One region of the Enterobacter pseudoroggenkampii genome, then DNA from elsewhere that is predicted to be linked to it. Evidence: predicted binding sites of a transcription regulator. Region 1 holds the regulator's gene; each other region holds the start of a gene.
The links. Region 1 encodes CRP, which controls carbon source genes, mostly activating them, when cyclic AMP is high. Its sites were predicted from a motif close to ATGTGANNNNNNTCACAT; they were not measured.

Region 1 (7,844 bases):
TACGCAGGAGATCATGGGGATTCGTCACCGCGAATGGGACCTCGAAGGCGTGCAGTTCCACCCGGAAAGCATCCTCAGCGAGCAGGGCCATGCGCTGCTGGCAAATTTCCTCCATCGCTGAATAACTGTTGCCTTGCTGTGATTTTTTATGCATATTTTGTGATTATATTTTCACAATCACTGTGACATAAAATGGATGGTCATGACATGGCAACTGAACAACCAGCAATTACCCGCGCGACATTCGATGAAGTGATCCTGCCGATTTATGCACCGGCTGAGTTTATCCCGGTGAAGGGGAAAGGCAGCCGCGTCTGGGATCAGCAGGGTAAAGAGTATGTGGATTTCGCGGGCGGTATTGCGGTCACGGCGCTGGGTCATTGCCATCCCGCGCTGGTGGAGGCGCTGAAAACACAGGGGGAAACCCTGTGGCACACCAGCAACGTGTTCACCAACGAACCGGCGCTGCGCCTGGGACGTAAGATCATCGATGCCACCTTCGCCGAGCGCGTGCTGTTTATGAACTCCGGCACCGAAGCCAACGAAACCGCCTTTAAGCTGGCGCGCTACTACGCCACAACGCGCCACAGCCCGTACAAAACCAAAATCATCGCCTTCCACAATGCCTTCCACGGACGCTCCTTCTTTACCGTCTCCGTTGGCGGCCAGCCGAAGTATTCCGACGGGTTTGGCCCGAAACCGGCTGATATCGTCCACGTGCCGTTTAACGATCTGCACGCGGTGAAAGCGGTGATGGACGACCATACCTGCGCGGTAGTCGTTGAGCCGATCCAGGGTGAAGGCGGCGTGACGGCGGCAACCCCGGAATTCCTGAAAGGGCTGCGCGCGCTGTGCGACGAACATCAGGCGCTGCTGGTCTTTGATGAAGTGCAGTGCGGAATGGGACGTACCGGCGATCTGTTCGCGTATATGCACTACGGCGTGACGCCGGATATTCTGACCAGTGCTAAAGCGCTCGGCGGCGGTTTCCCGGTGAGTGCGGTACTGACGACGCAGGAGATCGCCTCCGCGTTCCACGTCGGTTCTCACGGCTCCACCTACGGTGGTAACCCGCTGGCGAGCGCCGTGGCGGGTGCCGCGTTCGACATCATCAACACGCCAGAGGTGTTGAACGGCGTCAGCGCGAAGCGCGAGCTGTTCGTAAAACACCTGCAAAAGATTGACGAGCAGTACGATGTGTTCAGCGAGATCCGCGGGATGGGGTTATTGATTGGTGCCGAGCTGAAGCCGCAGTATAAGGGCCGCGCGCGCGACTTCCTGCACGCCGCCGCTCGCGAAGGGGTGATGGTGCTCAACGCCGGGCCGGACGTGATGCGCTTTGCACCGTCGCTGGTGGTGGAAGACAAAGACATTGAAGACGGGTTAACCCGGTTTGCCGCCGCGGTCGCGAAGATCGTAAAAGGTTAATACGCCGTCCGCTTCAACCTGCGGGTTAGCCAAATCCCGTGATGCGGACGCTGACGCCATGCCACCGACGAAATGGTGTGCATGGTGTTCAGATGCCCCAGTACGCGCTGCAAATGCTGCTCCAGGGTGCTCATTGGCCCGTGGGTTAACGTTTCCGGCGCTTCCAGAATGTTCGAATCTCCCGACTCACCCGGCGAGTCATACTCCAGACGCTGCTGACACCGCTGCAACGCAATTTCACACGACTGCAAATAGCGCTGCGCCAGATCCGGTGTCAGCATCGTGTGCTCGCGCGCCAGCGTGGTCATGGCGTTAATGTGCTCGACGATAAACTGGCTGTGCGTCACCCACAGCTTCATATCTGCCAGATAGTGCGAGTTAAAGCCCGGCTCCTGCATTGCCTGGTTGAGCGAGTTAAACAGGGCGTTGTGCGCCTGGTTGACCTTCATGCGCTGATACGCCAGCGGCGACGGCTGCGGGTCGTCGCTCAGGATCAGGCGAATGGCCTGCTGGTCGGCTTCCAGCGCGTCGTGGGCGTTCTGGCGCAGCAGTCCACTTTGCCACTGCGGCCACAGCCAGACCATGCCGCCAAAGGCAATCAGACAGCCGATCAGGGTATCAATCAGCCTGGCGACAATAAACTGTTCGCCATTGAGCGTGAGCAGCTGCAGGGTATATACCGCCGTCACCGTAAAGCCCACCATCGCCCAGCCGTAGTTTTTGCGGATAATCAGGTAGCTCACCAGCGTAACCGCCAGCATTCCTGCCAGAGTATAGCCTTCCGGCACGTGGAAGTGCAGCGTCACGCCCGCGATGATCAGCCCGGCCATCGTTCCGCCAGCCCGATGCAGAATACGCACCCGCGTGGCGCCATAGCCGTTCTGGGTGACAAACAGCACGGTCATTAAGATCCAGTAGGGTTTCGGCAGATGCAGCGCCATGCCCATCAGGCTGGCGGTACTGAGCATCACGCTAATACGTGCGGCGTTGCGCAGGGCGGACGATTTAAGAGAAAGATAGCTTTTGAGCGCGGGCAATAGCGGCAGCCGTTTCTGCTTATCCGCCATCAGGTCGCGCGGATAGAGCGGGCGCTGCGTGCGCAACACGCGGGCGATACGGCTGAAGTGCCAGGCGGCAAACTGGCCGACCGGGTTATCCGGATGCTGACGAGCGATTTTCTCCAGCGCGCCCAGCTGCTTATCCATGTTAAAGCGCGTCGGGTAGCGGTGATAGAGAATATCATCGGCCAGCACGCGCAGGCGTGCGGACACCGTCTGCGCGTTCCAGCGGATCACCGCTTCGGCGTGACTGCGCTCGACCAGCTTTTGTACCTCCTGCGGGTGGTGCAGGCTCACGGAGATATGCTCCTGCAGATCCAGCCCGACCTGGAAGGTGCGCAGCAGCCGTTTGTACTCGTGGTTCTTGTTGGCGGCGAGCATATGCAGCTGCTGATAGCACTGGCTTATCAGATCCACCACCTTCTGCTGGCGCGTCAGCAGGGGCGGTAAGGATTTTTCCGGATCGGTATGCTGGGTCAGCAGGGTGTATTTGGCTTCGCAGTAATCCGCAAGCTGCACATAGAGCAGGCTCAGGGATTCACGCAGCGGCTGCTCCCGCCACAGCCAGAACCAGAACCAGTTAAACAGGCCGTACCATAATGTCCCCAGGGCGTAGATCAGCAGCGGCTCCCACACCGGCATATTCCCGGCGAGGCTCAGCGTGAAAATGGCCGCAATCAGCGACGCGGGAAGCAAGCGGGCGTGCAGCGAACTGATTTCCGCCGTGACGCCGAGGGTCATCGCCAGCACAGTCAGGATCAGCGGCAGCGGGATATCCCGAGCCAGTAAAAGCTGTACGGCGAGGCTACAGCCCGCAAACAGGCAGCCGCCGATAATCAGGCGTTTGAAAAAGCGCTTATGCGGCGTGTCCAGACCGGCGATGTTGCAGCAGGCAGGCACGAGGGAAAACAGCAGACCTTGCTGAAGATGTCCGAGGATCAGGCCTATAGCCACGGGAAGACACAACACCAGCGTTTGTCGCAGTGCGTAGTTAACTTCCGGGTGATAGATCAGCCTGCGCCACATGGGGAGTAGAGACAAAAACGGCGTGACACCTTGCGATGGCACGCCGTTTAAGCGGAATTAACGCGTTCCGTAAACCACGATGGTTTTACCGTGGGCAGAGATCAGGTTTTGATCTTCCAGCATTTTCAGGATACGACCCACCGTTTCACGAGAGCAACCGACGATCTGACCAATTTCCTGACGGGTAATTTTAATTTGCATGCCGTCCGGGTGGGTCATAGCGTCTGGCTGTTTCGCCAGGTTCAGCAGGGTCTGTGCGATACGGCCAGTCACGTCCAGGAAGGCGAGGTTGCCCACTTTCTCTGAGGTGACCTGCAGACGGCGCGCCATCTGGGAAGAAAGACGCATCAGGATGTCAGGGTTAACCTGAATCAGCTGACGGAACTTCTTGTAAGAAATTTCAGCCACTTCACATGCTGTCTTTGCACGAACCCAGGCGCTACGTTCCTGGCCCTCTTCAAACAGGCCCAGTTCACCGATGAAATCGCCCTGGTTCAGATAAGAAAGGATCATCTCTTTCCCTTCTTCATCTTTGATCAGCACTGCCACCGAGCCTTTAACGATGTAATACAACGTTTCCGCTTTTTCACCCTGGTGAATCAGCGTGCTCTTTGATGGGTACTTATGAATGTGGCAATGAGACAAGAACCATTCGAGAGTCGGGTCTGTTTGCGGTTTGCCAAGCACCATGCGCTGTTATCCTCTGTTATAAGCTGTCACCAGAGTCATCAGATGCATCCGGACTCTGGGGTTGCAATCGAATTCTTACCCATACCCTGGGAAGTCGGCTACCGTAACGTTTCGCAGCCAGTAAAGTTTGATGTCCTCTGCATACATGTGTAACGTCAATGTATTACTGTAGCATCCAGAGTGTTTTAGCATAGCTTTCGCCGCGTGTCTCCTGGTGTCTCGCTTCAGCATGATGCAGGTCGCCTTCCATTGCGAGAAATGTAACGCACGCGTAATCTGTCACCAAAAATGCAACGTTGGAGTTTAAGAATATGCAAGCGCGCGTGAAATGGGTTGAAGGTTTAACGTTCCTGGGCGAGTCCGCGTCAGGACACCAGATTTTGATGGACGGTAACTCCGGCGATAAAGCGCCAAGCCCAATGGAAATGGTGCTGATGGCGGCAGGGGGATGCAGCGCCATTGACGTGGTGTCGATTCTGCAAAAAGGTCGTCATGACGTGACGGATTGTGAGGTTAAACTCACGTCAGAACGTCGCGAAGAGGCGCCACGCCTGTTCACCCATATTAATCTGCACTTTGTGGTCACCGGTAAAGAGTTGAAGGACGCAGCGGTCTCGCGTGCGGTGGATCTGTCTGCGGAGAAGTACTGCTCTGTGGCGTTAATGCTGGAGAAAGCGGTAAAAATCACGCATTCGTATGAAGTGATCGAGGCTTAATTATTGGGGCATCGTGCGTGTTGATGCCCTCACCCTAACCCTCTCCCACAGGGAGAGGGAACATGTTCACGCAATCTGCTTCCCTTCCATCAGTCGCTCCACCAGCGGCGTCATGATGAGCTCCATCGCCAGCCCCATTTTTCCGCCCGGCACGACTAACGTATTCATGTGCGAAATAAACGAGCCCTGCAGCATGGCCAGTAGCCAGGGGTAATCAATGCCTTCGAGATTGCGGAAATGGATCACCACAAAGCTCTCATCCAGAGACGGGATGCTTTTGGCCGCAAACGGGTTGGAGGTATCCACCGTCGGCACGCGCTGGAAGTTGATATGGGTGCGGGAGAACTGCGGCGTCAGGAAGTTGATGTAATCTTCCATGGAGCGCACCACCGAGTCCATCACCGCCTCTCGTGAATGGCCGCGCTCGCTCATGTCGCGCGTCAGCTTCTGGATCCACTCCAGGTTAACGATAGGGACCACGCCGACCAGCAGGTCCACGTGGCGCGCCACGTCGTGTTGAGGGGTGACCACGCCACCGTGCAATCCTTCGTAAAACAGTACGTCGGTGGGTTCCGGCAGCGGTTGCCACGGGGTGAACGTCCCCGGCACCTGATTCCAGGGAACGGCTTCATCATAGGTATGCAGATACTTGCGGGACTGCCCTTTGCCGCTCTGACCGTACTCTATAAAGGTTTGTTCCAGCAGGCCGAAGTCATTGGCTTCCGGGCCGAAATAGCTGATGTGTTTACCCAGATCGCGCGCTTTACGGATGGCCATATCCATCTCCGGACGCGTGTAGCGGTGAAAGCTGTCGCCTTCGACCTCCGCCGCACGAAGATTCAGCTGGGCGAAAATCTTGCGAAAGGCGAGGCTGGTGGTGGTGGTTCCCGCACCACTCGACCCCGTAACGGCAATAACCGGATGTCTGGCAGACATAGCAACTCCCTGACTGAAAAGGGTGGAAGATCAGCCGTGAAACGCGTTGCGGGGCATGATATTGACCGTCTCATGCAGTTCTGACCACACCAGCACCACGTCGCCGCTTTTCAGCTGGCGCTTAACATCGTTGACCTTTTGCTCAAGCGAGCGTTCCTGTTCACCATAATCGGTGCCTTCGCGTAATACAAAGCTTTCAATCAGATTATCGAGTGTTTCGGGAGCCAGATCCTGCCAGGGAATAATCATTTTGCACCGTCCAGATAAGGGGTTAGCCAGTCAGGAATACGCGTCTCAAGCCACATTTTCGGGCGGCGCAGCGTACCGCCGATAAACCCGACGTGGCCGCCGTGCTCGGTCAACTGATAGTGAACGTTGTCGGGCAGGAATTCCTGAGCGGGGATCGAGTGATGATCCATAAACGGGTCATCTTTGGCATGAATGATCAGCGTCGGCTGCGTGATCTTGCTGAGCAGCGGCATGGCGCTGCACTGACGATAATAGTCAATCGCATCGGCGAAGCCGTGGATTTTCGCGGTGATCAGGTCGTCGAACTCGCGAATACGGCGCACCTTTTTCAGCTGACGCAGGCTGACCGGCAGGGTATCCGGGTAGGCTTTCAGCTTACGCGCCGCGTTGGCCTTCAGCAGGTTGAGCAGGTAGCGCTGATAGACGCGGGAAAAGCCTTTATCCATGTGGTAGCTGCACTGCTCCAGCATAAACGGTGCGGAGACAATGACGGCGGCATCCAGCGGGACGGTTTCACCCTCTTTGGCTAGCAGGCAGGCCAGCATATTGCCGCCCAGCGAGTAGCCCACCGCGGCGGTCGGCACGGTGCCAAAGTTGTCCCGCAGCCAGTGTAAAAACCACGTTCCGTCTTCGGTTTCACCCGAGTGATAAATGCGTTTCTGACGATTCGGTTCGCCGCTGCAGCCGCGAAAATGCATCACCACGCCGAGCCAGCCGCGCGCTTTTGCCGCCTCGATTAACCCGTGTGCATATGGGCTGTGCAGGCTGCCTTCCAGACCGTGAAAGACCACCAGACGCGGCTTATGGCGGGCCTGCTCCGGCGCTTCGCTCCAGGCGAGATCCAGAAAATCACCGTCTGGCAGGTCAAGCCGCTGCCAGTGTGGGGTGAACTGAACCTTGCGGCGGATCAGTCGCGGCAGCATGGTCTGCAAATGGCGATTGGCCACGCCGCGCATAGGCACGAACTCAGTGCTGTCTTCGGCCGCAATGTCGAAGTCTGATGGAATGATTTGGGTCATAAGGGCGATGCTGATTCTTGTCAGAAATTTACGGTACTTTCCGAATTGTACCCCGTTTAGCCTGGTTTTCCGAAACATGAACTGATCCCGATCACAAATCTTAACCTTGATTATTACTCTCAGGCTAATGATTCCACTCTACGCTTAATTGATGCCTTTCTCACCAGAGCGCACACTTTACTCAACGTTAAGCAAATCAAAATGATTAGCTGAATCAGGAGGTTAATAATGTTATCTGGGCAAACACCCACCCGGCAATGGAACACGCGACGCAGCGAAAAAGCGCGTCGCCTGGCGTCCGTACCGGTGCAGGGCAAGGTACTGCCAACCGGCGATCTTGTCGCCATGCTGGAAAAATTAATCGCGCCTGGCGACAAGGTCGTTCTGGAAGGTAACAACCAGAAGCAGGCGGATTTCCTTTCCCGCTCGCTGGCCGAAGTGAACCCGCAAATTGTCCACGACCTGCATATGATCATGCCGAGCGTCGGCCGCAGCGAGCATCTGGATATCTTCGAGAAAGGCATCGCCCGCAAGCTGGATTTCTCCTTCTCCGGGACGCAGAGCCTGCGAATCTCCCAGCTGCTGGAAGATGGTCAGCTCGAAATCGGCGCAATTCACACCTACATCGAACTTTACTCACGTCTCTACGTCGACCTGTCGCCCAACGTGGCGCTGATTGCCGGCTTTAAAGCCGACCGCAAAGGCAACCTCTACACCGGGGC
Region 2 (7,844 bases), on a different contig from region 1:
GCGCACCACGGTTTCGATATCCTGATACATCGGGTGCTGCAGCGCGTGAAACACCAGCATGCGCGCGGTATCCTTCTCGCGCAGGGCAACGGCGTCCTCAAGGTCAAACATGATGGAGTCGGGACGGTAGATAAAGGCGGTCGAGAGCATGGCGGCGTTGGCGCCCGGCAGGAACAGCATGCTGCGGCGGAGTTTGCTCATTTCAGCGCCCCCCAGTTGATGGCCTGTTCATCGGCGGCACGCATCAGCGCGCTTTGCAGGCGGGCGCGGATCACACAGTCCAGCGCCCCTTTGTCTTCAATAATGATTAATGCCTGGTGCACGTTCATGGCGCGCAATGTGTCGTTGACCACCTGGCGAATGTGCTCGCCAAACTGCTTAATCACTTCGCTGTGGATGACGATCTCCAGCTCGCCGTGAGCGGGAGCGATTTTCACCATCAGGTCGCTGGACTCCTGCGTTCCGGCCAGCGCCTCCCTTACAATTTTCATGATAAATTCCTGGTAGTTAAGCGACTTCCGCACTCGCACGGTAATGCGTTTCGAGATGCGCGAAGGTGGAGTCCGGGACAATCTCCCGGATCCGGGAAAACTGCTGTGTCTTCAGTAATCGGCGCACTTCGGATGCCGATATGGCGTTGCCGGTGGCCTTGATGCGCGGCATCTCCACCACCTCGATATGCGAGGCCAGCAGGTCGTGCAGCGTCTGGTTGTACTGACGGGTGATATCGCAGAACGGCTCCGAGCCGATGAAGCGGTGCGTGATGCCGAGCGCCGGGGCGATAAAGTCCCGGAAGATCAGCACGTCGATCTCGCTCCACGCCTGCTGCACTTTGCCGGTCTCCTTCAGGAAGTAGGCCGGAAACGTGGCGCGAGAGATGATGTACTGCGAGCCTTCATGCACCACCACGTTCGGCAGATGCGCCACGCCCGCGCGCACCATCTCGAGGCGCGCGCTGAACGGGAAGAACGACGCGTCTTCGCGCACCACGAACAGGTGCAGGGCGTCGCACTGCGCCGCCGCCTGCTCCACCAGATGGCGGTGGCCGAGGGTGAACGGATTGGCGTTCATCACGATGGCGCCAATCTTCTCCCCGCACCTGCGGTTCGCGCGCAGAGAACGGCAGTAGCGCTCGATCCCCTGCGGGGTGTTCTCCATCAGCACGGCGTTGTTCCCGCTCTGGGCAATCGGCCAGAAGCCGCTGCGGGCAAAGCGCTCCCGATTGCACGGACGGGTGCAGAGGAAAAGATGAAAATGGCCGCGCTCCAGCGCCGCATGTTCCACCTCTGCCAGCAGCCGCGCGCTGAGGTTCTCGCCGCGAAGCTGCTCGTTGACCGCCACGCACTTGATGACGTTGGCGGCAAGCCCTGCGCAACCCACCAGCTGCGGGCCTGACCAGGCTTCGACAAACAGCGTGATGTCGTTGTCCAGGCCAAGGCCGCTGTCTGCCAGCAGGTAACGGATCTGGCTTAAGCGTTCCGGATGCTTCGCCACGAGGGTGTGGCGAAAATCGATGGGTTGACTGTTCATGCCGCCTTACTCAGTGTGCCGCCGCAAGCCCGACGGCTGGCGCTTCCACGATCACGTTGCTCAGATGACCGATATGCTCGATCTCCACCTCAATGCGGTCGCCCTCTTTCATAAACAGCGGCGGGTTACGCTTTTTACCCACCCCGCCCGGGGATCCGGTGATGATCACGTCGCCTGGGCTTAAGCGGGTAAAGGTGCTGATGTACTCAATCAGCTCCGCAACCTTGTGGATCATGCTGCTGGTGTTGTCTTCCTGCACCATGCGGCCGTTCAGCCAGGTGCGGATCGCCAGCTGATGCGGATCCGGGATCTCGTCCGCCGTTGCCATCCACGGGCCGAACGCGCCGGTCTGACGCCAGTTTTTACCGGCGGTAAACCAGGTGTGCTGCCAGTCGCGGGCGGAGCCGTCCATGTAGCAGCTGTAGCCCGCCACGTGGCGCAGGGCGTCTTCGCGGCTGATGTTCTCTCCGCCTTTACCGATGATCACCGCCAGCTCGCCTTCGTAGTCGAATTCGCTGGAGTGGCGCGGCTTCAGCACCGGCTCGTTGTGGCCGGTCTGTGAATCCGGGAAGCGGACAAACAGCGTTGGGGCCGGGTTGTGCTGGTCAAACTCCTTGCGCTTGTCGGCGTAGTTCATGCCCACGCAGAGGATTTTTTCCGGCTGCTCAATCACCGGTAAGAAGGTGATGGCGCTCATCGGCACGTCCACGGCATCGTTCAGGTAGCGGGTGGCCTGTGCCAGCCCGTTGCCCTGCAGCAGCGCCTTGAGGTCGCTGTAGCGGTCGCCCAGACGGCGGCCTAAATCAATCACGCCGTCGGCCTGGACGATGCCGTAGCTGCGTTTTCCCTGGTATAAAAAGCTTGCGAGTTTCATTGTTCTTTCCTGAAAACTTAAACGAGGAAGTTGCCCAGAATCAGCAGTGAGACAGAGACGTTAATCGCCCCGCCGATACGGGTAGCAATCTGGGCGAACGGCATCAGGCTCATGCGGTTGCCTGCGGTCAGGATCGCCACGTCGCCGGTACCGCCCTGGCCGCTCTGGCAGCAGGAGACGATGGCGACATCAATCGGGTGCATACCAATCTTTTTGCCGACGAAGAAGCCGGTGGCGACCAGTGCAGAAACGGTGCTGACAATCACCAGCAGGTTGCTGACGGTGAACGCCGCCACCAGTTCATGCCATGGGGTGATGGCCACGCCAACGGCGAAGAGGATCGGGTAGGTCACAGAAGTCTGGAAGAATTTGTACACCACCTGAGAACCTTCCAGCAGGCGTGGAGAAGCGCCGTTGCAGAGCTTCACCAGCACCGCCATAAACAGCATGCCGACCGGAGCAGGCAGGCCAATCAGCTTGTGGCCGAGCATGCCCAGCATGTAGAGCAGCACCGCCAGCAGCGCGCCGGAGGCGATAGTGGTCACATCCGCTTTGCCGGAGAACGCAGGCTGAGAGACGGTGGTATCGGCATTGGCGCGGTTAGGCATCAGCTGGCCTTCACCGGTCAGGTGCGGGAAACGTTTACCGAGCTGGTTCAGGCAGCCGGAGATAATGATCGCCGTCAGACCACCGAGCATCACCATCGGCAGCACGCGGCCGAGCGCCACGCCCTGGTCCATGTGCAGTAAGGTGGCATAGCCGATGGAAAGCGGGATCGCCCCTTCCCCGACGCCGCCCGCCATAATAGGCAGAATGATAAAGAAGAAGATCTGGAACGGCTCAAGACCCAGCGCCAGGCCGACGCCCATCCCCACCAGCATGCCGACGATTTCGCCGCACAGCATCGGGAAGAAGATGCGAAGGAAGCCCTGAATCAGCACCGTGCGGTTCATGCTCATGATGCTGCCGACAATAATGCAGCAGATATAGAGATAGAGAATGTTGGTGGATTTGTAGAACTTGGTGGTGGACTCGACCACCACGTCCGGCAGCAGGCCATAGTAGACCAGCGCGGAAGGAATAAAGGTGGCGCAAATCGCCGCCGCGCCGAGCTTGCCGACAATCGGCAGGCGTTTGCCAAACTCGCCGCAGGCAAAGCCGAAGAAGGCCAGCGTTGCCACCATCACCACGATATCGCTCGGCAGTTTTCCGCCCAGGCAATCAATCGCGATCAGTGCGCCCGCCAGAACGAACAGCGGCAGAGGAATAATCCCAATTTTCCAGGTATCCATAATATGCCACCAACGCTCTTTGAGCGAAGGTCGCTGAATTTCAATCGGGTCGTGGGTAACAGAGAAAGAATCGTCAGTTGTGCTCATAATAAGCCCCTTGGTTATTTTGTGCGTTCAGCTTAGAGTCACAAAGGCTTACTTTATGTGAGGAATGGCATATTAAAAGCGAAGTTTTAATGGCAGCTATGGTTTTAATGGTTTCTTTTATTTAATGTGATTTATACCTTATTTATTAGCGTGGTTTTTATGGTTTCTTTTCCGAATCGAACAAACAAATAACATTTGTTCATGCAGCCAGAGGCACGGCAGACTTTAGGATAACGCTTTTACAGCGCCCGCTGTGCAAGGGATCACAAGTTTTCGGCAAAGCGGGCGTCCGCGTGAAAAAAGATGATATATTGGCGATCTTTGCTGCTACCTTGCGTGATAGTTATGAAAGTCTCTTTCCAGATCAAGTTGTTTATTTCGCTGGTTGCCTTTTTCTCAGTACTTTTTGCGTTACTGGGCGGATATTATTATGCCGACGTCGGAAAACAGCTATATCAGGAAATGAGTACGCGAGCCAAAATACAGGCTGAAGAAATTGCGCTTATTCCGACATTGCGTAATGAAGTTGAACAAAAAAATATCAGCGCCATCCATGATTTTATGCAGAAGATTTCTGCGCACAGTGACGCCAGCTTTATTGTGATTGGTGATAATAAGGGTCAGCATCTTTTTCACTCCGTCTTTGCCGACAGAGTGGGCACAACCCTGGTTGGCGGAGACAACGAAGCCGTATTGCAGGGTAAAAGCACCACCACCATTCGCAAAGGCGGGTTGGGTATTTCGCTGCGCAGTAAGGCCCCCATCTTCAACGCTGCCGGACAGGTGGTCGGCATTGTTTCGGTCGGCTATCTCACCAGCTACCTGGACACCATTACCGTCAGTAAGGTGGTCAATATCCTGATTGCCGCCGTGCTGCTGCTGATCGCTCTCTTTATCTTCTCCTGGTTCTTTACCCGCAGCATCAAGAAGCAGATCTTCTCTCTTGAGCCGCGAGAAATCGGGCTGCTGGTGCGCCAGCAGAAGGCGCTAATGGAGTCTATTTATGAAGGGGTGATTGCCATTGACGATCGGCGGCGGATTGAAGTGATCAACCAGGCGGCGCGCAAGCTGCTGGGTCTGAGCCAGCCGGCCCGTGAGCTGCGCGGGCAGCTGATAAGCCAGGTTATCGATCCGGTCCCGTTCTTCGACACGCAGACGATGCTGGCGAAAGATACCCATGACGAGATTTGCCGTTTTAACGATCTCACGGTAATTGCCAGCCGGGTGCACATCATGCTTGAGGGGTCGCTGCAGGGGTGGGTGATCACCTTCCGCGATCGCAACGAAATCGACTCGCTGAGCGCCCAGCTCAGCCAGGTAAAACGCTATGTCGATAACCTGCGTATTATGCGCCATGAGCAGTTAAACCGAATGACCACGCTCTCCGGCCTGCTGCATATGGGCCGCTATGAGGAAGCCATTGGCTACATTCAGGCGCAGTCGGAGCATGCCCAGGAGCTGCTGGACTTTATCTCTTCGCGCTTCAGCTCCCCGACCCTGTGCGGCCTGCTGCTGGGGAAAGCCGCCCGCGCGCGGGAGAAAGGCGTCGAACTGAGTTTCGACCCGGCATGTCGGCTGGACAGGCCGTTCCTGCCGTTAGGGGAGCAAGAGCTGATTTCGATTATTGGCAACCTGCTGGATAACGCCATCGAAGCGACACAGCGATCGCCGCTTCCCCATGCGCCGGTAGAAGTGCTGATAAAACTCAGCGAACAGGAGCTGATTATTGAAGTGGCCGACCAGGGCGTTGGCATTACACCGGAGATCCGTGACCGGATCTTTGAACGCGGCATCACCACCAAAACACGCGGCGATCATGGGATTGGCCTGTATCTGATCGAAAGCTATGTCACACAGGCTGGCGGCGCGATAGAAGTTGCCGATAATACCCCGCGCGGCGCCATTTTCTCCTTGTTTATCCCGGCCACGGGAACCGCCCGGCAACTGGAAGACACCGACTATGCAACATGAACTTATCGACGTACTGATTGTTGAAGACGAGAACGAGCTGGCGCAACTGCACGCGGAGCTGATAAGCAAACATCCGCGACTGAGGCTGGTGGGCATTGCCTCGTCGCTGGCTGCGGCCCAGGCAGAGCTTGCAAACAAACAGCCGCAGCTGGTGCTGCTGGATAACTATCTGCCAGACGGCAAAGGGATCTCGCTGATCAATAACCCCATGCTGGCCCGTGCCAACTGCTCGGTGATTTTTATTACCGCCGCCAGCGATATGGATACCTGCAGCCAGGCGATCCGCAACGGCGCGTTCGACTACATCCTCAAACCCGTCTCCTGGAAGCGGCTCAGCCAGTCGCTGGAGCGGTTTGTGCAGTTTGCCGAACAGCAGCGGGTCTGGAAGATTGTCGACCAGCAGAACGTGGATTCGCTGTATCAGCTACAGGCGAAAAACTACCGCCAGGACAACGGCAGCAAGGGTATTGAGGAGAATACGCTGGCGCGGGTGCAGTCACTGTTTAACGACAAGGCAACCCACTGCTTTACCGTGGATGAGGTGGTGAGCGAAACGGGATTAAGCAAAACCACCACCCGGCGCTATCTGGAACACTGCGTGGAGGCAGGTTTTCTGACGGTGGAGATGCTGTACGGCAAGATTGGGCATCCGAGGAGGATGTACAAGCGTAGTGCGGTTTGATGAAAGGTTCCCTCTCCCTGTGGGAGAGGGTTAGGGTGAGGGCTGCAGCCCGCACTATCTCAACACATACCCATACAGCCGCTTGATCCCGTCGGCATCCTTCTCGCTGTAAACCCCCTGCAGCTCCGGCGAGAAGCCCGGCAGCAGGTTGATCCCCTCCTCCAGCGCCAGGAAGTAACGCTGTACCGCCCCGCCCCAGACTTCACCCGGCACCACGCACAGCACGCCCGGCGGATAGGGCAGCGCCCCTTCGGCAGCAATCCGTCCTTCGGCATCCCGTATGCGAACCAGCTCCACGTCTCCGCGAATATACGCCTGATTGGCATCCTGCGGGTTCATCACCACCTCAGGCAGGCTCTCCTTGCGGAACATCGCCTTCTGCAAATCCTTCACGTCAAAGCTGACGTAGAGATCGTGCATCTCCTGGCACAGCTGGCGGAGGGTATAATCCCGGTAGCGCACCGGGTATTTCTGGAAGATCGTCGGCAGCACGTCCGCCAGCGGCGTATCGTCTTCAATATGCTGTTCAAACTGCCCCAGCATCGCCACCAGCTGCGCCAGCTTCTCGCTGCTTTCGGCAGGCGTCAGCAGGAACAGGATCGAGTTGAGGTCGCATTTCTCCGGCACGATGCCGTTTTCGCGCAGGTAGTGCGCCAGAATCGTCGCCGGGATCCCGAAATCGGTGTACTCCCCGGTTTCGGCATCGATACCCGGCGTGGTCAGCAGCAGCTTGCATGGGTCGACAAAGTACTGCTCGTGAGCATAGCCCTCAAACCCGTGCCATTTGGCCCCCGGCTCAAAGCTGAAGAAGCGCAGCTCGCTGGCAATGGCGTGCGTCGGATGATCCTGCCACGGCCGCCCCGCCACCACCGGTGGGATAAACGGTTTGATCATATGACAGTTGGCAATGATCGCCTTGCGCGCCTCAATCCCCAGCTCAACGCACTCGGCCCACAGCCTGCGCCCGCTTTCCCCTTCGTGGATCTTGGCATTCACATCCAGCGCGGCGAACAGCGGGTAAAACGGGCTGGTGGAGGCATGCAGCATAAAGGCGTTGTTCAGCCGCTTGTGCGGGCAGAAACGCGCCTGACCGCGGATGTGGTTATCCTTTTTATGGATCTGCGACGTTTGTGAGAACCCGGCCTGCTGTTTGTGCACCGACTGGGTCACAAAAATGCCCGGATCGTTCTCGTTCAGCTCCAGCAACAGCGGGGACGTTGCCGCCATCATCGGAATAAATTGCTCGTAGCCCACCCAGGCGGAGTCAAAGAGGATGTAGTCGCAGAGATGGCCGATCTTGTCGATCACCTGACGGGCGTTGTAGATCGTCCCATCGTAGGTGCCGAGCTGAATGATCGCCAGGCGGAACGGACGCGCCTCGTCGGCTTTCTCCGGCGCCGCCTCGCGG
Region 3 (7,844 bases), on a different contig from region 1:
TGAGGAAAAACGCATTCATTATCGAGTTCATAGTCATTCTTCAATGAAGCCGTAGCGGCAGTGAACTCAGCTTAAAAGAGCCGACGTAAAGGGGAGATAAAAAGCGTCAGGCCCGGCGTAAAGAAAGTATAAAGGCGGTGCTGTTATTTCTCTTTTTTCTGCATATCGAGCAGCTGCTCGGGCGTGACGGCCGGGTAACCCTGCGCGTCTTCCGGCACTTCATGCATCGCCGGAATCGGCACCAGCGGGCCTAAAAAGCGCGGTTCGCGTTTGAAGATATACAGATCGGCCAGGGCACCAAAGCGGGCACCGAACTCGCGGACGCGCACGCTCAGCATATCTTTTGGCGACGGCACCGCATAGCACTGTGCCTGAATGCCCATGTGCAGCGCGATAAACAGCGCGCGTTCGCAGTGGAAGCGTTGGGTGATGATGATGAAGTCGTTGGTGTCGAAGACTTTGCGCGTGCGCACGATGGAGTCCAGGGTGCGGAACCCGGCGTAGTCGAGCACGATATCGGCAGGATCCACGCCCGCGGCAATCAGGTCCTTACGCATCGTCACCGGTTCATTGTAGCTTTGCAGGGCGTTATCCCCGCTCAGCAGCAGGTAGTTCACCTTGCCGCTGTTGTAGGCGTTCAGCGCGCCCTGAATGCGGTAACGGTAATACTGGTTGATGACGCCGGTGCGGTAATACTTGGCGGTGCCGAGCACCACGCCAACCTGACGATAGGGCAGGTCCTGCAGGTCGTCAAAGATGTAGGGGGCGGTTTTCCAGCTCATCCAGCGGTCGAGACCGAGCACGATCAACAGCAGTATGCCGACCAGGACAGACAGGCTGTAAAAAACGCGCTTTAACATGCAGATGGCTCGTGCGTGGATGAAATTTAACTCAGGCTACTTTACCCGCCTGGTTAGCGCAAGAAACAGCGACTCAACTGAGGGGTTTTTCAGCAAACTGGCGGGCATTTCTGCCCGCCGGAAGGATCACGCCAGCAGTACGCGGTCAATTGTCGTACAGCCTAATGCTTTGAGCGTTGCGGCAGTGGCATCCCACTGGATCAGCGGCGCATCGGCAATCTCGGCCAGAATGGCGCGCTGAATGTCCGGATAGTCATAGCCGTTCAGGCTCAGCAGGTTAAGTGCGCCCTGCAGCGGCGGCAGCGTTGGGTTAAACGCGGCGTTTTCCGCATAGCTGCCGGTGAAAATTCGGCCATCGCGGCACTGCAGCGCCACGCCGCTCGGGGACTTGCTGTACGGCGTGTGGCTCTTGTTGGCGGCGGTAATCGCCGCCTGGCTCAGGTCATCGCCGGACAGGGCGAAACCGTGGTTCTGATCGTCCATCAGCAGGGTTTTGATCTCCAGATCTTTCGGGCCAAACGCGTCAGGCAGATAATCCCCCAGCGTGTGCGGCGCGCGGCCTGGCAGATTGATGCGCAGCTGCAGCCCGCTGTTCAGCTCGTTCATAAACTGACGGCAGTGGCCGCACGGAGTGTAGTTAACGGTAATGGCGCTCAGGGCTTTTTCACCGCGCAGCCAGGCGTGGCTGATGGCGCTCTGCTCGGCGTGAACGGTCTGCTGCATGGTTGCGCCCAGGAACTCCATGTTGCCGCCGAAGTACCAGGTGCCGCTGACGCCGCGCGCAATGGCCCCGACGTTGAAGTGGGAGAGATCGGCCCGCGCGCAGGCGGCAGCCAGAGGAAGCAGTGCGAAAGCCAGCGCGTCTTCGTCCAGTCCCGTTGCCTGTTTCAGCATCGTGACCTGCTCCGCGGTCAGCAGGGCGGGGAAGTGCGCATCTGCCAGAACGGGAGCAAGGGCTGACTGCAAATTCTCTGCAAGCTGGGCGAAAGCAGCTTGAAAACGTGGGTGCATGGCGTTTGCCTCATAAAGGTTAATGGATCGGTAGTTTACGGAGCCGTCAGGGCTTTATATGTGATCCACTTCTCATTATGTATGCAACTTATGAAATCAAAATGAAATTTGCGCGACGCATCGCAAATTTTAGCCCATCACTGCCAGAATAAGCGGGAAAATGAACGGGGCCAGCAGAGAGGTAATAATCCCGCAGATCACCAGCGCCAGGGAGCTAAACGCTCCTTCCTGATAATCCAGCTCCGCGCAGCGGGCCGTGCCCAGCGCGTGCGAGGCGGTGCCCATCGACAGCCCCCGTGCCGCTTTAGTATGAATACGCATCGCGTTCAGCAGGGTGTGGCCAAACACCGCGCCGAGAATACCGACGAAAATGACGCACATCGCGCTGATGGCCGGAATACCGCCGAGGCTGCCCCCAACCGCCATCGCGATAGGCGTGGTCACCGATTTTGGCAGAATAGAGGCGGCAATTTGCGGCGAGGCCCCCATCAACAGCGCCACCGACGTACCGGTAATCATCGCCACCAGGCTGCCGACAAAACAGATGGTAATGATGGATTTCCAGCGGGCGCGGATCTGGTGCAGCTGCTCGTATAAAGGAAAGGCGAGCGCCACGACGGCGGGCTGCAGCAGGTCGTTTAAGATTTTGCTGCCGGCAAAGTAGCGTTCGTAAGGAATGCCGGTGAGCAGCAGGAACGGGATAATCACCACCATTGCCACCAGCAGCGGGTTCAGCAACGGCATTTTGAAACGTGCGGCAAGCTTGCGCGCGGCGAAGAACACTGCCAGGGTGAGCGGCAGGGACCACCAGATATTGGCCATCATTTTTTTGTTTTCTCCCCAATCACGTTACGTTCGCCATGCACCAGATGTGAACTCCAGCTCACCACCAGGAAAACCACCAGCGTACTGACCGCGCAGGAGACCACGATCGGGCCGAACTGGGCCTTGAGCAAATCAAAATACTGCATGACCCCGACGCCGATAGGTACGAAAAGCAGCGCCATATAGCGAATGAGGACGAAGCAGCCGGGGTTGACCCATTTTGCGGGCAGGATTTGCAGCGCCAGCAAAACGAAGAGGATCAGCATGCCGATAATGCTGCCGGGGATGGTGATGGGCAGCAGCGACGCGATGAAAATCCCGGCATACAGACAGGCGTAAATCAGGACGAATGCGCGCAGATATTGCCAGATAATGTTCAATGATTTGCTCATGGTGATAGTCCTTGCTGAAACGCATTCATCATACAATTAAACCTAAAAATGTGCCATGGATCACATCATGAATTTTGAGCATACCAGACATTCCGGAATGGAACGTCCGGTATCACCTTACCGGTGCAGGCTACAGTTTAGAGGAAAGGGATTGCGCTGGCGAAACGGCGTGCCAGAGAAGGCATCAGCGTCAGGCGGTCAGTTTATCGAGAAAAGAAAACAGCACCTGGTTCATTTCGCAATAATCATGCGAGCGGAGTTTTTCTGCCGTTTCGACAAAACGGAATTCACCCGCGCGGCGGAGGTCACACTGCGAATGCTCAATCAGCAACTCTACCAGCTCCGGCGTTAGCTCCATATGGCACTGGAAACCGTAAACCCGTTCGCTGTATTGCACAATCTGGCGGGGACAGCCCTCGCTGTAAGCCAGAACCTTAGCCTGCGGCGTCAACCCTGGCATGTCGTTATGCCAGTGACCGACGTTCAGCACGCTGCCAAAGTCCTCAAACAGCGGGTTCGCCTTGCCTGCATCTGTGAGCCTGATGGGGAATTTGCCGATCTCTTTTTCCGGGCTATGACAAAACGCTGCGCCCAGCGCTTCGCCGATAAGCTGCGAGCCCAGACAAACGCCAATCACCGTTTTACCCGCCTCTATCGCGCGGCTGATGAGCGTCTTTTCCGCCTGCGCATCAAACCAGGGGCATTCCTCACGCGTGGTGGCGGGTGACTGCGGGCCTCCCATGATGATGAGCAAGTCTGTGTGCCCTGGCGTTTCGGGTACAGGATCGCCCTGATACACTCTGGTGTAGCTCAGACTGCAGCCGCGACTTTTCCCCCAGATTTCATAGGCGCCTGGCGCCTCGAAATGTTCATGAATAATAAAATGGATGTGCATTGCGTCTCTCTCTGGTTACATGTACAAGCAGCATCATAAGAGGAAGGGGGGAATGTGAAATGCCAACCGTTATCGATAAAACGCCAATTCACGACGATGCTATCGGATGGTCAAGAGGGGCGATTCGCTATACGCGCGGCGAAGTCGATCCGCCTCACCAGCATTCGCAGGGACAACTTTTGTTTGCCATCAAAGGGGTCATGCTGGTCGAAACCGGCAGCAAACGCTGGGTCATACCGCCACAGCGCGCGCTGTGGATCCCTCCCTTTCAGGAGCATACCTACAGCGTGTTATCCACAACGGAGCTGCGCGCGGTCTGGTTTAGCCCGGCGCTGATAGCGCAATGCGAGCCTTTTAAACGGAAAGACGAGGTTCATGTGATTATGGCCACAGCGTTGTTCAAAGAGCTGATTGCCGGGCTGTTCAGCGCGGAATACCGGCCAGCCAGTCAGCGCAGCATGGCCGTTTTGCTGCTCGATATCCTCAGTGAAGCTCAGCAAATCTCGGCCGAATTACCGATGCCCGTGGATGAGCGCTTACATCGCATTGCCTGTGACATCATTGCCAACAATCTCTGGGATCTTTCTCTGGAAAGGCTGGCGGAACGGGCCGCGATGTCTGAACGCACGTTTTCACGCGCGTTTATCAACGATACCGGCTTTAGCTTCCGGGCCTGGCGACAGCGTGCCAGGATTTGTGCCTCGCTGGACCTGCTCGCCAACGGATACCCGGTTAAGCAGGTGGCCTGGATGCTGGGCTTTTCCGGCCCGGCGGCATTTGCGGCGGCGTTTCGCGCCATTGTTGGGGCAACGCCGGGTGACTTTCTGCCTGAACAGAAGCGCTTCCCAGCGATATAGAGAGCGGCTACTATAGCGCGTCTTTTTTCACAGGTACTGCTATGCGTGTTTTACTGGCCCCAATGGAAGGCGTGCTCGACTCCCTCGTGCGCGAGCTTCTGACCGAGGTGAACGATTACGATCTCTGCGTGACGGAGTTTCTGCGCGTGGTCGATATGCTGTTGCCGGTAAAAGCCTTCTTCCGACTGTGTCCCGAGCTGCACAACCAGAGCCGGACCTCTTCCGGCACGCTGGTGCGTATTCAGCTGCTTGGCCAGTATCCGGAATGGCTGGCGGAAAACGCTGCCCGTGCGGTTGAGCTGGGCTCTTACGGGGTGGATCTCAACTGCGGCTGCCCGTCTAAGCTGGTCAACGGCAGCGGCGGCGGGGCGACCTTGCTGAAGGATCCTGAGCTGATTTATCGCGGCGCGAAAGCCATGCGCGAGGCCGTGCCGTCGCATTTGCCGGTGACGGTTAAGGTGCGCCTGGGGTGGGACAGCGACGCGCGGCAGTTTGAAATCGCCGATGCGGTGCAGCAGGCCGGGGCCACCGAGCTGGTGGTGCATGGCCGTACCAAAGAAGAAGGCTACAAAGCCGATCGTATTAACTGGCAGGCGATCGGTGAGATCCGCAAACGCCTCACCATTCCGGTGATCGCCAACGGCGAAATCTGGGACTACGAGAGCGCGCAGGCCTGTCTGCATGCCACCGGCTGCGATGCGGTCATGATTGGCCGCGGCGCACTGAATGTGCCGAACCTCAGCCGGGTGGTGAAATATAACGAACCGCGTATGCCCTGGGCAGACGTCGTCACGCTGCTGCAAAAATACAGTCGTCTGGAAAAGCAGGGGGACACCGGTTTGTATCACGTCGCGCGAATTAAGCAGTGGCTGAGTTATTTACGTAAAGAGTACGATGAAGCGCTGGGGTTATTTCAGGAGATTCGTACATTACAGACGTCCTCTGATATTGCACGGGTTATTCAGTCAAAGTAATTTATTCATTTGGTGAATAATTTTCTGATTATGTAAATGTATAACAATTTACGGATTGCCACGCATTACTAAAAAAATAAATAGTATCAAGCGTATTTTTCGCCTTTATTTTTTGAGTATATGGCGTAATGAAACGTTCTCTTATTTTATCTCTGAGTGTCCCCTTTGCATTAATTCTGGCAGCCTGCGCACCTGAACATTCCACCGTCTCTCCGCTAAATACACAACCGGCCGCCAAGTCTGTGAATACCTCATTGCATTATACCGACTGGCCGAAAAATGCGTGGTGGAAGGCGTATAACGATCCCCAGCTTAACGGGCTTATTGCGAAAGCATTAAGCGATGCGCCGGATATGCAGATTGCCCGTCAGCGGATTACGCTTGCCGAAGCCCAGGCAAAAGCCACTATGGCTGCCGACGGCCCGCAAATTGATTTTTCCGCCGATGCGGAACGTCAGAAAATGTCCGCCGAAGGGCTGATGGGACCCTTTGCCATTACCGACCCGGCGGCAGGGACCACCGGGCCGTGGTACACCAACGGCACCTTTGGCCTGACCGCAGGCTGGGATCTCGATCTGTGGGGTAAAAATCGCGCGCAGGTCGAAGCCCGGATTGGCAAAGTGAATGCGCAAAAAGCGGAGCTGGAGCAGACCCGTCAGCTGCTGGCCAGCAGCGTGGCGCGGCTTTACTGGGAATGGCAAACGCAGGCCGCCGTGGGGGAGGTTCTCGCGCAGATCAAACATGAGCAGGACAATATTATCGGTGCCGATCGCGAGCTGTACCAGCACGGCATCACCTCCTCCGTGGAGGGTGTCGAAACGGATATCAACGCCAGCAAAACCGAAGAGCAGCTGGCCGAGGTCAACGGGAAGATGAAAGCCATAGAGGCGCGTCTGGTCGCGCTGACGAACTCCTCCTCCGTGAAGCTAACGCGGCACGCCTTGCCGACGGTGGAAGCCTCGTTACCGTCGACGCTCGGATATGAACTGCTGGCACGCCGTCCGGATCTTCAGGAGGCGCACTGGTATATCGAAGCCTCCATGAGCGAGGTAGAGGCCGCCAGAGCGGCGTTCTATCCTGACGTGAACCTGATGGCGTTCTTACAGCAGGATGCCCTCCACCTGAGCGATCTGTTCCGTTCATCCGCGCAGCAGATGGGCGTCACCGCCGGGCTGACGCTGCCAATTTTTGACAGCGGCAGGCTGAACGCCAGCCTGGATATCGCTCAGGCGCAGAACAACCTTTCGGTAGCCAACTACAACAAAGCGGTGGTGGAGGCCGTCAATCAGGTGGCACGCACCGCCAGCGAAGTCGAAACGCTGATGGCGAAGAACGGCCAACAGCAGCAGGTTGAAAAAGATGCGGCACGGGTTGTGGCGCTGGCACAGGCGCGTTTCAGCGCGGGGATTATTGCGGGCTCCCGTGTCAGTGAAGCCAGAATACCGGCCCTCAAAGAGCACCTCGAAGGCGTGCTGCTGAAGGGGCAATATGTCGACGCTACCCTGCAGCTGACCTCGGCGCTGGGCGGTGGCTATCATCATGGCTAAAAAAGGCCATTATCTATACTTACCTCTTTGCAGTTTTTCAGGAGGTGAGTATGACCAGAGTAGCGATTGTTACCGCATCGGATTCCGGGATTGGGAAAACCACGGCCCTGATGCTGGCTGAGCGCGGGTTTGATATTGGCGTCACCTGGCACTCGGATGAGAAAGGGGCGCTGGAAACCTGCCGCGAAGTTGAAGCGCAGGGGCAGCGCGCGGAGGCTATCCATCTTGATTTAAGCACGCTGCCGGAAGGCGCTGAGGCTATTGAAACGCTGATTGCGCGTTTTGGTCGGCTGGACGTGCTGGTCAATAATGCAGGGGCGATGACCAAAGCGCCGTTCCTCGAGATGCCGTTTGACGACTGGCGGAATATTTTCACCGTCGACGTGGACGGCGCGTTTCTCTGTTCACAAATTGCCGCAAGGCAGATGGTGAAGCAGGGGAAAGGGGGGCGGATTGTGAACATCACCTCGGTGCATGAGCACA
Region 4 (7,844 bases), on a different contig from region 1:
CCAGACCATTGTGGCAATGATCCAGCCGGAGATGATGGCATTCGAGAACATCTCCACCGGCGTGTTTTTCATCACATCCATGCCGATTTTCACAAACGCGTCCCGGGTGGGTTCATCAAAGATCGGCATATATTCGAACGCCCAGGCCGCGATGCCCGTGCCGATGATATTACCCAGCAGGACGACGCTCCACAGACGCATCAATAAACCGAAGTTGCCGAGGGTGGGGTTTTGCATCACCGGCAGAACGGCGGTTACCGTGTTCTCGGTAAACAACTGCTGTCGGGCCATGATGACAATAATAAAGCCGAAGGTATAGCCGAGATTCTCGAGTAAAAATCCGCCGGGTACACCCTCCAGCTGCACATGAAATATCCCTTTCGCAAGCAGAGATGCGCCCATTGAGAGTCCGGCAGCGATGGCTGACCAGAAGAGGGCCATCGCGTCGCGCTCCATCTCCTTTTCACCGTCCTGGCGGATATGTTCGTGGATGGCCATCGCGCGGGAGGGGAGGCGATCTTCATCAATTTCTATCTTCTCGCCCCGCGCTTTCTCCTCGCTTTCAATTTCAAGTTCCTCACTGTTCTCGCCAATTTTTTCTTCGCCCACGTCTTTCATATTTGCTCCCGGAGGTTGATCTTTTTGTTAAGCGTAGCGGCTTTTATCGGAATGCCTGTGGGGATGCTCTTAAATTAGCGGCAATGGCAACAAAGGTGATACATCTCTTTCAAAAGACATTATAAAATTGCCAGCGAAACGAATTCCAAAAGCCAGGCTATGCTGAGATCAGAGTCACGGTGGTTACTGCCCGTAATTGTGCTCATAGACATCGGTAAACGTGCTGTTACAATCGCTTGCACGTTTACAGACGGAGCGTCAACGGCTCCGTTACGGATGGCAATCAACGATAGCCATACTGAACAGGGAGATATTTATGAAACTTCGGCTGTCGGCGCTTGCGCTGGGCGCGACTATGCTTGTGGGCTGCGCCAGCTCCGGTGAGCAAACGGGACGCTCCGATCCTCTCGAAGGATTTAACCGCTCAATGTATAGCTTCAACTACAACGTGCTGGACCCGTATGTGGTTCGCCCGGTGGCAGTAGCATGGCGCGATTATGTTCCACAGCCCGCGCGTAACGGATTAAGTAACTTTACCAGCAACCTCGAAGAGCCTGCGGTAATGGTGAACTATTTCCTGCAGGGCGATCCGTATCAGGGGATGGTGCACTTTACTCGCTTCTTCCTGAACTCCATTCTGGGGATGGGCGGCTTTATTGATGTCGCAGGTATGGCGAACCCGAAACTGCAGCGTGAACAGCCGCACCGTTTTGGTAGTACGCTGGGGCATTATGGCGTCGGTTACGGCCCTTACGTTCATCTGCCGTTCTATGGCAGCTTCACCGTGCGTGATGACGGCGGCGATATGGTCGATACGCTGTATCCGGTTCTGTCGTGGCTGACCTGGCCGCTTTCTGTGGGTAAATGGACGGTGGAAGGGATTGAAACCCGTGCGCAACTGCTCGACTCTGATGGTCTGCTGCGCCAGTCTTCTGACCCGTACATTATGGTGCGTGAAGCGTACTTCCAGAATCATGACTTTATCGCCAACGGCGGTAAGCTGAAGCCGGAAGAGAATCCAAACGCGAAGGCTATCGAAAACGAACTAAAAGATATCGATTCACAGTAAATAAAAAAGGTGAGCAATGCTCACCTTTTTTGATTCCAGTACGATTAGAACGCGTAGTTGAAGTTCGTACCGAACAGCCAGGCTTTACCTTCAGAGGTAAACTCGTAAGGGCCTTCCTGGAACGTCACTTTCTGACCGTGCATATAAGAAACGCCCGCATCGATGGATGCATTCTCGTTGAACGCATATGTCGCGCCTGCACTTAACCAGAAGCGGTCCTGATCCGGAATCGAAATAGAACGCTTGTCTGCCGGAACCGGGCTGTCGTCAAATGCGATACCGGAGCGGAAAGTCCAGTTTTTATCGTAGTAGTAGGTGGTACCCAGCGCAATACGATAGGCGTCGTGGAAGCTTTCGTCCTTATAGAACAGCGTTTGACCATTGGTTCCGGTCGCTTTCAGCTCCTGGAACTGGCTCCAGCTGGTATAGGCCAGGCTATAGTGAATAGCCCATTGTGGTGCAACGCGGTTGTAACCGGACACTTCCCACATTTCTGGCAAATGCAGCGACAGTGAACCTGGAACGGTCTGGTTTGACGTTCCCCAAGGAATGGTGGTACCTGCACCGGGAACCAGGTTGTTCACAGGCTTCAGGATGCCGCTCTTGTAATCGCCGTCGAAGTCAATTTTCACTTCGGAACGATAGGTCAGACCCCAGCGGTTGTTTTTATCCAGTTCGTACAGGATACCGGCGTTCCAGCCATAGCCCCACTCATCACCTTCAAGGCTGGCAATTTTATTGCTGTTTTTTGGCAGGCGAGCAGTCTGTTCCCCGGAATAACGTTCGATTTTGGCATCGGCGTAGACGGCATCAAAGCCCAGGCCAAAACTCCAGTTATCGTTCAGGCGATACGCACCGCTCAGGTTGAGGTTCAGCGTGGTAAGGTCTGTTTTACCGCCGTATTCACCTGCCGGGTAGTTGTTATTGAACTCGGTAGCAAGGCCGTAGTTAGACGTTACGGATGCACCCCAGCCAAACTGTTCATTGATAGGCGCAACGAAGTGCAGGTTAGGGATCCATGCTGTTGGGGCAATATTGTCCGCTTTAAGACTCGCACCCGTATAAGGCGACTTACCGGAAATGTTTACATCAGGATCGATATAAACCGCACCAGCAGAGAAGGTCGGACGATCAAACATCATGATCAATGCAGGGTTACGACTCGCGTTACCTGCATCATCAGCAATAGCGCCTTCCCCGGAATATGCGCGGCCAAGGCCAGAGGAAGAAAATTCGTTTAACTGAAAGCCCGCTGACCATGCGGAAGTGGAGACGAGTGCCACTGCGACTGCCAGCGCAGTCTTGTTGAACAGGGTTTTCTGGCTCATGACCATAACCTCATTGAGTTATTTTTATTCAATAATTGTTACATACCGTAACAGGAGCGCGAAGTGTAGGGTCTGAGGTATGACAGACAAATCAGACCAGTGGCCAGAGTATAGGTCTGACCAGCCGGAATGTTGCAAGTTTGTTTATTAATATTTTCAAACATGTTTCGTGAAACGAGATCTGGTTGGCAAAATTGTGACCATCGAGACTCACCCAAAAGGGTGGTTTTTGTTTTAGATCATTTTTTAGTGTGATATTGGTCACTTATCCGATTTTGCGCCATTAACGGCTGGAGAGAGCCCGCGCCGGGGCGTAAAATAGCAGCATCGTGTTTATCTCGCGCGCTGCGCGAATACAGAGGAAATTGAGCTATGAGTAAATGCAGTGCTGATGAAACCCCGGTTTGCTGCTGTATGGATGTTGGAACCATCATGGACAACACCGATTGCACCGCCTCTTACAGCCGCGTATTCACCAACCGTGCCGAAGCGGAAGAGACCCTTACTGCGCTGAGCAAGCGTGCGCGTGACGTTGAATCCGATCCTTGTGAAATCAAGTCTACCTTTACCGAAGTGGAAGGCGGCGTGAAGCTGGACATCGACTTTGTCTTCGCCTGCGAAGCAGAAACGCTGATTTTCCAGCTGGGTCTGCGTTAATTTCTGCGGCCTGATGCCCTCACCCCGACCCTCTCCCACGGGAGAGGGCGCAAACATTAAAAACGGTAACCTACGGGTTACCGTTTTGCTTTTACCTTGCGCACCCGGCAACATACCGCACAAATGCCCCTGCCATGCAGGGGCATTTTCTTTTTCTTCTCTGTGTTTTAGCTCGCACTTTTTCGTTTCCCCGATTGGCTGAATGTAAAAAAATGGTTAAGACTATTATCAGGTCAGACCACTTTGAGTTTGCAAAAATTTTTTACAGGGGAGTGTTATGAGTCAGGCATTACCGCTTATTACCCGTCAGGGCGATCGCATTGCCATAGTCAGTGGATTGCGCACGCCATTTGCGCGTCAGGCAACGGCGTTTCATGGCATACCGGCCGTCGACCTGGGGAAAATGGTAGTGGGGGAGATGCTGGCTCGCAGCGAAATTCCGCCTGAGGTCATCGAACAGCTGGTTTTCGGCCAGGTTGTGCAGATGCCTGAAGCCCCCAACATTGCGCGGGAAATCGTCCTTGGTACCGGGATGAACGTGCACACCGATGCCTACAGCGTCAGTCGCGCCTGTGCGACCAGTTTCCAGGCCGTGGCGAACGTCGCCGAAAGCCTGATGGCGGGGACTATCCGCGCCGGGATTGCGGGCGGGGCGGACTCCTCTTCGGTACTGCCGATTGGGGTCAGTAAAAAGCTGGCGCGTATCCTGGTCGATGCTAACAAAGCCCGTACGACGGGTCAGAAACTCAAACTCTTCTCGCGTTTACGTCTGCGCGATCTGATGCCCGTGCCACCTGCCGTAGCGGAATATTCCACCGGTCTGCGCATGGGCGATACCGCCGAGCAGATGGCGAAAACCTACGGCATTACCCGTGAACAGCAGGATGCGCTGGCGCATCGCTCGCATCAGCTTGCGGCAAAAGCCTGGTCGGAAGGCAAGCTGACCGACGAGGTCATGACCGCCTACATTCCACCCTATCGCGAACCGCTTGCGGAAGATAACAATATTCGCGGCACCTCGACGCTGGCAGATTACGCCAAACTGCGCCCGGCGTTTGATCGCAAGCACGGCACGGTGACGGCGGCGAACAGTACGCCGCTGACGGACGGGGCCGCCGCCGTGATCCTGATGACCGAATCCCGTGCGAAGGAGCTGGGCATTACTCCCCTGGGCTATTTACGCAGCTATGCCTTCACCGCCATTGATGTCTGGCAGGACATGCTGTTAGGTCCGGCGTGGTCCACGCCGCTGGCGCTGGATCGCGCGGGGCTGACGCTGGCCGATTTAACCCTGATTGATATGCACGAAGCGTTTGCCGCGCAAACCCTGGCCAACGTCCAGCTGCTGGCAAGCGAGCGTTTCGCCCGCGATGTGCTGGGCCGCGCCCATGCCACGGGTGAAGTGGATCAGAGCAAATTCAACGTGCTGGGCGGCTCTATCGCTTATGGTCATCCGTTTGCTGCCACCGGCGCGCGAATGATCACGCAAACATTACATGAACTTCGTCGCCGTGGCGGCGGGTTTGGCCTTGTTACCGCCTGTGCGGCGGGCGGCCTTGGTGCAGCAATGGTTCTGGAGGCTGAATAATGGATATGCCATCTGCATTTAATCTGACGGTTCGCCTCGATAACGTGGCCGTTATCACTATTGATGTGCCGGATGAAAAGATGAATACCCTGAAGGCCGAATTTGGTGTTCAGGTGCGCGCGATGCTAAAGCAGATCCGCGAGAACAAAGCCATTCGCGGCCTGGTGTTTATCTCTGCCAAACCCGACAACTTTATAGCCGGGGCGGATATCAACATGATCGCCCGGGCGCAAAGCGCGCTGGAAGCCGAAGAGCTGGCGCGTCAGGGCCAGCAGGTCATGGCGGAGATAAACGGCCTGCCGATCCCGGTTATCGCCGCGATCCACGGTGCCTGTCTGGGCGGCGGGCTGGAGCTTGCGCTGGCGTGCCACAGCCGTATATGTACCGACGATCCGAAAACCATTCTGGGTCTGCCGGAAGTGCAGCTGGGCTTGCTGCCAGGCTCCGGCGGAACGCAACGACTGCCGCGCCTGGTGGGCGTCAGCACGGCGCTGGAGATGATCTTAACCGGTAAACAGCTGCGAGCTCGTCAGGCGCTGAAGGCCGGTCTGGTCGATGACGTCGTGCCGCAGTCCATTTTGTTGGAGGCCGCCGTTGAGCTTGCGCTGAAAGGGCGTCAGGCAAGACGTCCTCTGCCGGTTCGCGAGCGCGTGCTGGCAGGGCCACTGGGCAGAACGCTCCTGTTCAACATGGTGGGCAAAAAGACCGAACAAAAGACCAAAGGCAATTATCCGGCGGCAAAGCGGATCCTGGACGTGATCGAAACCGGGCTGTCGCAGGGCAGCAGTAGCGGCTATGCCGCGGAGGCCAAAGCCTTTGGCGAACTGGCGATGACGCCGCAGTCACAGGCGCTGCGCAGCATCTTCTTCGCCAGCACGGACGTGAAAAAAGACCCGGGCAGCGAGGCATCGCCTGCGCCGCTGCGTGCCATTGGCGTACTGGGTGGAGGACTCATGGGCGGCGGTATCGCTTTTGTTACCGCCAGCAAAGGCAAATTGCCTGTACGCATCAAAGACATTAATCCTAAGGGGATCAACCACGCGCTGCAGTACAGCTGGCAGAACCTTGATCAAAAGGTCAAGCGCCGCCATATCAAGGCAAGCGAGCGTGATAAAACCCTGGCGATGATCTCCGGCACAACGGATTACAGCGGTTTTGCGCACCGCGATCTGGTGATTGAAGCCGTGTTTGAGGATCTGGCGCTTAAGCAGCAGATGGTGGCAGACGTTGAACAGCATTGCGCCGCGCATACCATTTTTGCCTCCAATACGTCGTCATTACCGATTGGCGATATCGCGGCGAAAGCCACGCGTCCGGAGCAGGTGATCGGGCTGCACTTCTTTAGTCCGGTGGAAAAAATGCCGCTGGTGGAAGTTATTCCACACGCAACCACCAGTCCGCAAACCATCGCCACGGTAGTCAAGCTGGCGAAGAAGCAGGGTAAAACGCCGATCGTGGTCGCAGACAAAGCCGGCTTCTACGTCAACCGCATTCTGGCGCCCTACATTAATGAAGCCATGCGGCTGCTGACGGAAGGCGAGAAGATCGAACATGTCGACGAGGCGCTGGTAAAGTTTGGTTTCCCCGTTGGCCCAATCCAACTTTTGGATGAGGTGGGAATAGACACCGGCACTAAAATTATACCTGTACTGGAGGCGGCTTATGGCGATCGTTTTAGCCCGCCTGCAAACATTGTTTCTGCAATTTTGAAGGACGATCGCAAAGGCAGAAAAAATGAACGCGGTTTCTATCTTTACGGCGCGAAAGGGCGTAAAAGCAAGAAACAGGTCGACCCTTCGGTTTATGGGCTTATTTCGACCACCGGTCAGGGAAAACTGTCCGCCGTTCAGTGCGCTGAACGCTGCGTGATGATGATGCTCAATGAAGCGGCGCGCTGCTTTGGTGAACAGGTGATCAAGAGCGCGCGCGATGGCGACATCGGCGCGGTATTTGGCATTGGTTTCCCGCCGTTCCTTGGCGGCCCGTTCCGTTACATGGATACGCTCGGCGCGGGTGAAGTGGTTGCTATCCTGCAACGTCTGGCTTCGCAATATGGTCCACGGTTTACACCGTGTGACGAGTTATTGCAGATGGCGGAACGGGGCCAGACATTTTGGCCTGCAAGGGAAACTGTCCTCGTAAGCTGAGGTCAAAGAAGGGTAAATCCTGAAGTGAATGAACCTGTTCTGGCGATTTTGTAAACAGAGATTGACTATACTTACGCCATTGAGGTAAAAAACAGCGTTTCATTCACCGAATGGATCAGGCACAATGCCCGACCATCGGGTTTTCTACCTCGCAGCATTTATCGCGGGTAGTTAACGCCGGTGATTCTGGTTAACAAAAGCGGTGCAATATGCAAGTTTTTATCATGCGTCACGGCGACGCGGCACTCGATGCCGCCAGTGACTCAGTACGTCCTTTGACCGTCTGTGGCTGCGACGAATCTCGTCTGATGGCGAACTGGCTTAACGGTCAAAAAGTGGACATCGAACGCGTTCTGGTGAGTCCGTTCCTGCGTGCAGAACAGACGCTGGACGTGGTAGGGGAGTGTATGAACCTGCCATCCAGTGTGGATGTTCTC

Region 2: a site for CRP is predicted at 3,908-3,925, ahead of OTG14_RS18925 (2-hydroxycarboxylate transporter family protein). Genes of this name have one in related genera too.
Region 3: a site for CRP is predicted at 3,137-3,154, ahead of OTG14_RS11305 (CidA/LrgA family protein). Genes of this name have one in related genera too.
Region 4: a site for CRP is predicted at 3,265-3,282, ahead of OTG14_RS12125 (YfcZ/YiiS family protein). Genes of this name have one in related genera too.

Annotation. Positions count from the first base shown of each region.
Region 1 covers NZ_JAPMLV010000007.1:135,308-143,151, forward strand. The annotation lists gene pabA (aminodeoxychorismate synthase component 2) at 1-121, shown strand, start outside; gene argD (bifunctional acetylornithine/succinyldiaminopimelate transaminase) at 208-1,428, shown strand; gene OTG14_RS21140 (YccS/YhfK family putative transporter) at 1,425-3,512, opposite strand; gene crp (cAMP-activated global transcriptional regulator CRP) at 3,570-4,202, opposite strand; gene OTG14_RS21150 (OsmC family protein) at 4,514-4,918, shown strand; gene OTG14_RS21155 (phosphoribulokinase) at 4,985-5,854, opposite strand; gene OTG14_RS21160 (YheU family protein) at 5,885-6,103, opposite strand; gene OTG14_RS21165 (hydrolase) at 6,100-7,122, opposite strand; gene mdcA (malonate decarboxylase subunit alpha) at 7,351-7,844, shown strand, end outside.
Region 2 covers NZ_JAPMLV010000005.1:122,789-130,632, forward strand. The annotation lists gene citE (citrate (pro-3S)-lyase subunit beta) at 1-201, opposite strand, end outside; gene citD (citrate lyase acyl carrier protein) at 198-491, opposite strand; gene citC ([citrate (pro-3S)-lyase] ligase) at 508-1,530, opposite strand; gene OTG14_RS18920 (fumarylacetoacetate hydrolase family protein) at 1,541-2,404, opposite strand; gene OTG14_RS18925 (2-hydroxycarboxylate transporter family protein) at 2,422-3,783, opposite strand; gene OTG14_RS18930 (ATP-binding protein) at 4,129-5,754, shown strand; gene OTG14_RS18935 (response regulator) at 5,744-6,436, shown strand; gene OTG14_RS18940 (ornithine decarboxylase) at 6,491-7,844, opposite strand, start outside.
Region 3 covers NZ_JAPMLV010000001.1:2,308,327-2,316,170, reverse strand. The annotation lists gene OTG14_RS11325 (glutamine synthetase family protein) at 1-19, opposite strand, end outside; gene sanA (outer membrane permeability protein SanA) at 144-860, opposite strand; gene cdd (cytidine deaminase) at 987-1,871, opposite strand; gene OTG14_RS11310 (CidB/LrgB family autolysis modulator) at 2,001-2,696, opposite strand; gene OTG14_RS11305 (CidA/LrgA family protein) at 2,693-3,088, opposite strand; gene OTG14_RS11300 (type 1 glutamine amidotransferase) at 3,279-3,983, opposite strand; gene OTG14_RS11295 (AraC family transcriptional regulator) at 4,043-4,840, shown strand; gene dusC (tRNA dihydrouridine(16) synthase DusC) at 4,882-5,814, shown strand; gene mdtQ (multidrug resistance outer membrane protein MdtQ) at 5,943-7,361, shown strand; gene OTG14_RS11280 (SDR family oxidoreductase) at 7,412-7,844, shown strand, end outside.
Region 4 covers NZ_JAPMLV010000001.1:2,484,601-2,492,444, reverse strand. The annotation lists gene OTG14_RS12140 (formate/nitrite transporter family protein) at 1-618, opposite strand, end outside; gene mlaA (phospholipid-binding lipoprotein MlaA) at 935-1,687, shown strand; gene fadL (long-chain fatty acid transporter FadL) at 1,732-3,015, opposite strand; gene OTG14_RS12125 (YfcZ/YiiS family protein) at 3,388-3,672, shown strand; gene fadI (acetyl-CoA C-acyltransferase FadI) at 3,950-5,260, shown strand; gene fadJ (fatty acid oxidation complex subunit alpha FadJ) at 5,260-7,407, shown strand; gene sixA (phosphohistidine phosphatase SixA) at 7,617-7,844, shown strand, end outside.